One region of the Serratia sp. Nf2 genome, then DNA from elsewhere that is predicted to be linked to it. Evidence: predicted binding sites of a transcription regulator. Region 1 holds the regulator's gene; the other holds the start of a gene.
What was found. Region 1 encodes ArgR, which controls arginine synthesis, uptake and breakdown. Its sites were predicted from a motif close to ANTGAATAAAAATACANT; they were not measured.

Region 1 (3,413 bases):
AGCGCACGCACCAGAGACAGACCGAAACGGGCGGCCGCCTGGCCCATGGACAGCGTTGCAGACCCGCCGCCGGCTTTGGCTTCCACCACTTCGGTGCCGGCGTTCTGAATGCGTTTGGTCAGATCCGCCACTTCCTGATCGGTGAAGCTCACACCAGGGATCTGCGACAGCAGAGGCAGGATGGTCACGCCAGAGTGGCCGCCGATGACCGGCACGTTCAGCTCTTCCGGCTGCTTGCCTTTCAGCTCGGCCACGAAGGTGTTGGAACGGATGATATCCAGCGAAGTCACGCCGAACAGTTTGTTCTTGTCGTAAACGCCGGCTTTTTTCAGCACTTCCGCCGCGATGGCGACCGTGGTGTTAACCGGGTTGGTGATGATGCCGATGCAGGCTTTCGGGCAGGTTTTCGCCACTTGCTCAATCAGGTTACGCACGATGCCGGCGTTAACGTTGAACAGATCAGAGCGATCCATGCCTGGCTTACGGGCCACGCCGGCGGAAATCAGCACCACGTCCGCACCGTGCAGAGCCGGGGTCGCGTCTTCGCCGCTGAAGCCTTTGATTTTAACTGCGGTTGGGATGTGGCTTAAGTCGACGGCAACGCCTGGGGTAACAGGGGCAATGTCGTAGAGAGAGAGTTCAGAACCTGAAGGAAGCTGGGTTTTGAGTAGAAGGGCGAGGGCCTGGCCGATACCGCCAGCAGCACCGAGAACTGCAACTTTCATCCTATACTCCTTTATTATCTTAAATATATAAAGCGCCGTGAATGTGTTGGTTACGGACCTTAAGTTATTACACCTTTAAAAACAATAAATTAGCCAATTCTTGCCTGCAGGTGTAATAAAACGGCCGCTGTCGCGCCCATTTTAGATTAAATCGCTTACGCATGAAGGGCATAGCGCACACTAATCAAAAATAGTGCGAGGTTATTCACGAGCAAGTTAACCGGCCGTTACATTACACCCTTACGCAACATCAGAACAACATCATTTTAATAACATTTTATTTACCACCGCAGGCCGATTTTCCGTCGCCAAAAGGGCATATTCATCGCGGCCGCATTTTGTTAAAATGGCGCCCTTTCCTCGCCGCCCGGTCATGTTTATTTTCTTTGGGTCGGCCTTTGTTGCATAAAAATTCATCTATATGCATAATCATGACTTCCACTATCAACATTCCACGGTGCAAAATGCGTAATCCCGCAAAACAGGAAGATCTGATCAAGACGTTCAAAGCGTTATTGAAAGAAGAAAAATTCAGTTCTCAAGGCGAGATCGTTTTGGCGCTGCAAGAAGAAGGCTTCGAAAACATTAACCAATCCAAAGTATCGCGCATGCTGACCAAGTTCGGCGCGGTACGTACGCGCAATGCCAAAATGGAAATGGTGTATTGCCTTCCTGCCGAACTCGGCGTGCCGACCACTACCAGCCCATTGAAGAATCTGGTGCTGGACGTCGACCATAACGACGCCGTCGTGGTGATCCACACCAGCCCAGGCGCCGCACAGCTGATCGCCCGCCTGCTCGACTCATTGGGTAAATCCCAGGGCATCCTCGGCACGATTGCCGGCGACGATACGATTTTCGTCACCCCGTCCAACGGCTTTACCGCTCAGAAACTGCATGAAGCTATTCTGGGCGTATTCGAGCAAGAGCTGTGAAACCTGGCGCTAACAAAGTACGGCTGTAGCCCGCACTTTGTTAGCGCTTCTTTAACCTTCGCCTTACCTTTCCTACCCGCCACCGCGTTTAACACTGCTTTTTTATCCCTCAGCAACACATTTCCATGACATCTCCATGTAACCAGCAGTACCCACTGTGATCTTCCGCACTTTTGGTCAAAAGCACTTACCTCATTGAAATTACATAAATTTAACATCAAAAGATCGTTTTATGAGCGTTTTTTATTCCTTGTGGTTATAAAAAATAAGGATCATGAGGTTAAAGTTTCACTAGCAACTGTTAGCGAACTATTAATTTTTCACGTTACTAGCTGTATACTCATTTCCGTGAACTGAATCACAGTTCGTTGGAACTGATAAAAGAATACGATGAGGTGAGATGATGAAAATTAAAACTACCGTTGCAACCCTGAGCGTTCTGTCCATGCTTTCATTTGGCGCATTCGCAGCACAATCTGTTGACGCAACTCAGGCCGCAAAACTGCAGCCGGCCGGTGTGATCACCGTGAGCGGCGTCGCCGCTGCGCCTTCTGACATTCGTCAGGCGCTGTCCGACAAAGCTGACGCCAAAGGGGCGACCGCTTACCGCGTGATCGAAGCCCGCAATGAAGGCAACTTCCACGCAACCGCTGAAATCTACAAATAAGTACCGGCATTACCCGGCAACGGGCAATACATCTCTGGAATCAAACGCTGTCGTAACGGCCTTCAAGAATAAAAATCGCTGCCAAGCCCTTCCAGGCTGTTATGGCCAAGGATCGCTACCATGAACATGAAAACTACTCTTGCTGCATTCGGCCTGCTGTCTGTCATCGCCTTCGGCGCGCCTGCCGCCCAGCTGGTGACTAACGATCAGACCGCCAACCTGCAATCTATCGGCACCATTACCGTCAGCGGCATCGACGGCGCGCCGACCGACATTCGCCAGGCGTTGTCGGAGAAAGCCGACGCTAAAGGCGCGACCGCCTACCGCGTGATCGAAGCGCGTAACGAAGGCAACTACCACGCCACCGCCGAGATTTACAAATAACAACTCTGGGAACGGCTTTGCAGAGCTGATTACCCTCGTCACTGCCACTGCCGAGTTCTGACGCAAACGCCGATTTCCCAGAGACCCTCTCGTCGTCCTATCCGACGAACCCCGTTGCCCTCGCTCGCGAGGGCTTTTTTATGGGCGTAAAAAAGGCCGCGAACGCGGCCCTTGATGTGGTTGAGCGATCAGTAGGTGACTTTCGGTTCCTGCTTTTTCGCCAGCGCGTCCAGCAGACGATCGTGAATACCGCCGAAACCGCCGTTGCTCATCACCAGAATGTGATCGCCCGGCTGTGCGGTTTTCACCACCATGTCCACCAGTGTGTCGAGATCCGCGCTCCAGTGCGCCGGCTGCACGCAGGCATCCGCCACTTCCGCCACCTGCCACGGAATGTGGTGCGGCTGGAACAGGAACACTTCGTCGGCGCGGCCGAGCGAAGGCGCCAGATCGTTTTTGCTGATGCCCATTTTCATGGTGTTGGAGCGCGGTTCCAGCACCGCCAGAATGCGCGCCGTGCCGCCGACCTTGCCGCGCAGCGCGGCCAGGGTAGCGAGGATCGCCGTCGGGTGGTGCGCGAAGTCGTCGTAAACCGTGACGCCGTTGGCTTCGCCACGCAGCTCCAGGCGGCGGCGGGCATTGATGAAATCGCCCAACGCGCGGCAGGCATCCGCCGGCTGCACGCCAACATGACGGGTGGCG
Region 2 (3,413 bases), on a different contig from region 1:
CTTTTTGTCTTTGAGACGGCTGAACAGCTGAGCCAGCGCTTCCGGGTTGCTGGCGGCCTCGCCGTTGGGCGAAATGCTGTGGTACTGCTCGGCGACGTTGGTCAGGTTGAGGAACTGGCTGAAGGCGCGCGCCACCGGCAGCAGCTCGTCGTTGGACAGGTTCTGCAGGGTGGAGAGCAGCTCCTGGCGATGCGCTTCGTTGCCGGCGCGTGAGGATTTGGAAAGCTTACGGATGGTCTCAACGCGATCGAGAATATGCTCGCCCAGCGCTTCTTTGATGGTATCGCCGAGCAATTTGCCGAGCATACTGACATTACTGCGCATTGCCGAATATTGTTCGTTCATATAACCCCTGACCCAGTTCTGTATGATTTTTATCTTGTAAATAAATTTCACGCGTCAGGCGCAGACCGCCTGCCTGATCACATCGCGTTCCTGTCCAATCGTCAATTGACACTATTTTTAGCAAAAAAACATCAAAATCGGCGCTTTTTCTGAAATTTAATTACGCCGCGTCGGTTATCAGCGTGGCTTATTTCGCCGGTTTCTACTTATTTTGAGGTAGGGGAAGCATAAAGCATTTCCCCTGTTAAATGTCGGGTTTATTGCCGGCAAAAGTGATTGACCAGTTGGCCCAGCAGTTTGCGCGTCGGTTCGATAAACGCGGTGTCGAGGTATTCGTCCGGCTGGTGGGCCTGATCGATGGAACCGGGGCCGAGCACCAACGTCGGGCAGACCTGCTGTACGAACGGCGCTTCGGTGCAGTAGTTGACCACCTGCGTGCGGGTGCCCAGCAGTTCCTCGATCACCGCCACCATGCGGTGGTCGGTCGGGCATTCGTAACCCGGCACCGACGCGTGCAGCTCTTCGATGGTCAGGCGGCCCGGCCAGCGTTGGCTCACCGGCTCCAATGCCTGATGCATCAGCTCGTTGATGTTGTCGAGCGTCATGCCGGGCAGCGGACGGATATCCAGGTGCAGCTCGCAGCAGGCACAGATGCGGTTGGCCGCGTCGCCGCCGCTGATATGGCCAAAGTTCATGGTGGGATAAGGCACGGCGAACGCCGGATTGTTGTAGCGTTCCTGCAGGGTTTTACGCAGCTCCATCAGGCGGCCGATGGAGTCGTGCATCAGATCGATGGCGTTGACGCCGCGCGCCGGATCGCTGGAATGGCCGGACTGGCCGACGATGCGAATGGCGTTGGCCATGTGGCCCTTGTGCGCGCGCACCGGCTGCAGCGAGGTCGGTTCGCCGATGATGGCGAAATCCGGACGAATGGCGGTGGAGGCGGCGAAATAACGCGCGCCGGCCATCGTCGTTTCTTCATCTGCGGTAGCCAGAATGTACAGTGGCTTGGTCAGTTTGCTCGCGTCGATGTCGCGCACCGCATCCAGAATAAAGGCGAAGAAGCCTTTCATGTCGGCGGTGCCCAGGCCGTAGAGCTTGTTGTCGTGCTCGGTCAGGGTGAAGGGATCGCGCGTCCAGCGGCCTTCGTCGTAAGGCACCGTGTCGGTATGGCCGGCCAGCAGCAGGCCGCCGCTGCCTTCGCCGATGCTGGCCAGCAGGTTGAATTTGTGGCGCGATTCCGGCACCGGCTGTACGTCGACGCGAAAGCCCAGGTCGGCAAACCATCCGGCCAGCAAGTTGATTAACGCCTCATTGCTCTGATCGAGGCCGGCATCGGTGGCGCTGATTGACGGAGTGGCGATCAACGCCCGGTACAGCTCAATAAATGGAGGTAATTTCATCTTCACTGTTGACAGCCTTTGGTTAGGATAGTATCAATATTCATGCATTTATTTTGAATAAAAATACAGTAAGCCGGTGCATAAGGGAACCCGATACCCAGATGTTTATAAAAGCATCAACGCCTGGCTCCGTGGGTGAACGGCGCATCAACGCTGGCTAGCCCTGTTACCTGGGTCGCAAGCGACCGCACGTCAGTTTAGAAGGTGAAAGGCCACATGTTGAATACGCTGATCGTTGGTGCCAGCGGTTACGCCGGAGCGGAGCTCACGGCTTACCTGAATCGCCACCCACACATGAACATAACCGCTTTAGCGGTTTCAGCGCAAAGTGCAGATGCAGGAAAGTTGCTTTCCGATCTCCATCCCCAGTTGAAAGGCATCGTCGATCTGCCGCTGCAGCCGTTGATCGACGTTGCCAAGGCGGCGCAGGGCATCGACGTGGTGTTCCTCGCCACCGCCCATGAAGTCAGCCACGATATCGCACCGGCCTTTCTGGCGGCGGGCTGCGTGGTGTTCGATCTGTCGGGCGCCTTCCGCGTGCAGGACGCCGGTTTTTATAGCCAGTACTACGGTTTCGAACATCAGCATGGCGCCCTGCTGGAGCAGGCGGTATACGGCCTGGCGGAATGGCAGAGCGACAAGATTAAACAGGCGCAGCTGATTGCCGTGCCGGGGTGTTACCCGACGGCGGCGCAGCTGGCGCTGAAACCGTTGATCGAAAAACAGCTGCTGAACCTCGACCAGTGGCCGGTGATTAACGCCACCAGCGGCGTCAGCGGCGCCGGGCGCAAGGCCAGCATGACCACCAGCTTCTGCGAAGTGAGCCTGCAGCCGTACGGTATTTTCACTCATCGGCACCAGCCGGAGATCGCCGCGCACCTGGGCGTGCCGGTCATCTTTACGCCGCACCTGGGCAATTTCCCGCGCGGCATCCTTGAAACCATCACCTGCCGCCTGAAGGCCGGCGTGACCGCGCAGGACGTCGCCGCCGCCTATCATGCCGCCTATGACGACAAGCCGCTGGTGCGGTTGTACGACCAGGGCGTGCCGGCGCTGAAAGCGGTGGTGGGGCTGCCGTTCTGCGACATCGGTTTTGCGGTGCAGGGCGAGCATCTGATCGCCGTAGCGGTGGAAGACAACCTGCTGAAAGGCGCGGCGGCGCAGGCGGTGCAATGCCTGAATATCCGTTTCGGCTTCCCGGAAACCCAGTCACTCCTTTAAACCAGCGTGAGTAAACAGCAATGAACCCGTTAATTATCAAGTTAGGTGGCGTGTTATTAGACAGTGAAGAAGCGCTGGAGCGTCTGTTTACCGCGCTGGACAGCTACCGGCAGCAGCATCAGCGTCCGCTGGTGATCGTGCACGGCGGCGGCTGCGTGGTGGACGAACTGATGAAGCAGCTCGCTTTGCCGGTGGTGAAAAAGAACGGCCTGCGGGTCACGCCGGCCGATCAGATCGACATCATCACCGGCGCGCTGGCCGGCACCGCCAACAAAACGCTGCTGGCGTGGGCGATTAAACACCAAATCAACGCCGTCGGCCTGAGCCTGGCGGATGGCGGCAGCGCGGTCGTGACCCCTCTCGATCCGGCATTGGGCCACGTCGGCAACGCGCAGCCCGGTTCGCCCGCGCTGCTCAATACCCTGCTGAGCGCTGGCTACCTGC

Region 2: argC (N-acetyl-gamma-glutamyl-phosphate reductase) is a predicted target of ArgR. The motif match lies at 1,801-1,818, and genes of this name have one in related genera.

Annotation. Positions count from the first base shown of each region.
Region 1 covers NZ_PYTW01000002.1:120,656-124,068, reverse strand. The annotation lists gene mdh (malate dehydrogenase) at 1-725, opposite strand, end outside; gene argR (transcriptional regulator ArgR) at 1,190-1,660, shown strand; gene yhcN (peroxide/acid stress response protein YhcN) at 2,064-2,327, shown strand; gene yhcN (peroxide/acid stress response protein YhcN) at 2,448-2,711, shown strand; gene mpl (UDP-N-acetylmuramate:L-alanyl-gamma-D-glutamyl-meso-diaminopimelate ligase) at 2,900-3,413, opposite strand, start outside.
Region 2 covers NZ_PYTW01000013.1:13,938-17,350, reverse strand. The annotation lists gene ppc (phosphoenolpyruvate carboxylase) at 1-345, opposite strand, end outside; gene argE (acetylornithine deacetylase) at 603-1,748, opposite strand; gene argC (N-acetyl-gamma-glutamyl-phosphate reductase) at 1,965-2,969, shown strand; gene argB (acetylglutamate kinase) at 2,990-3,413, shown strand, end outside.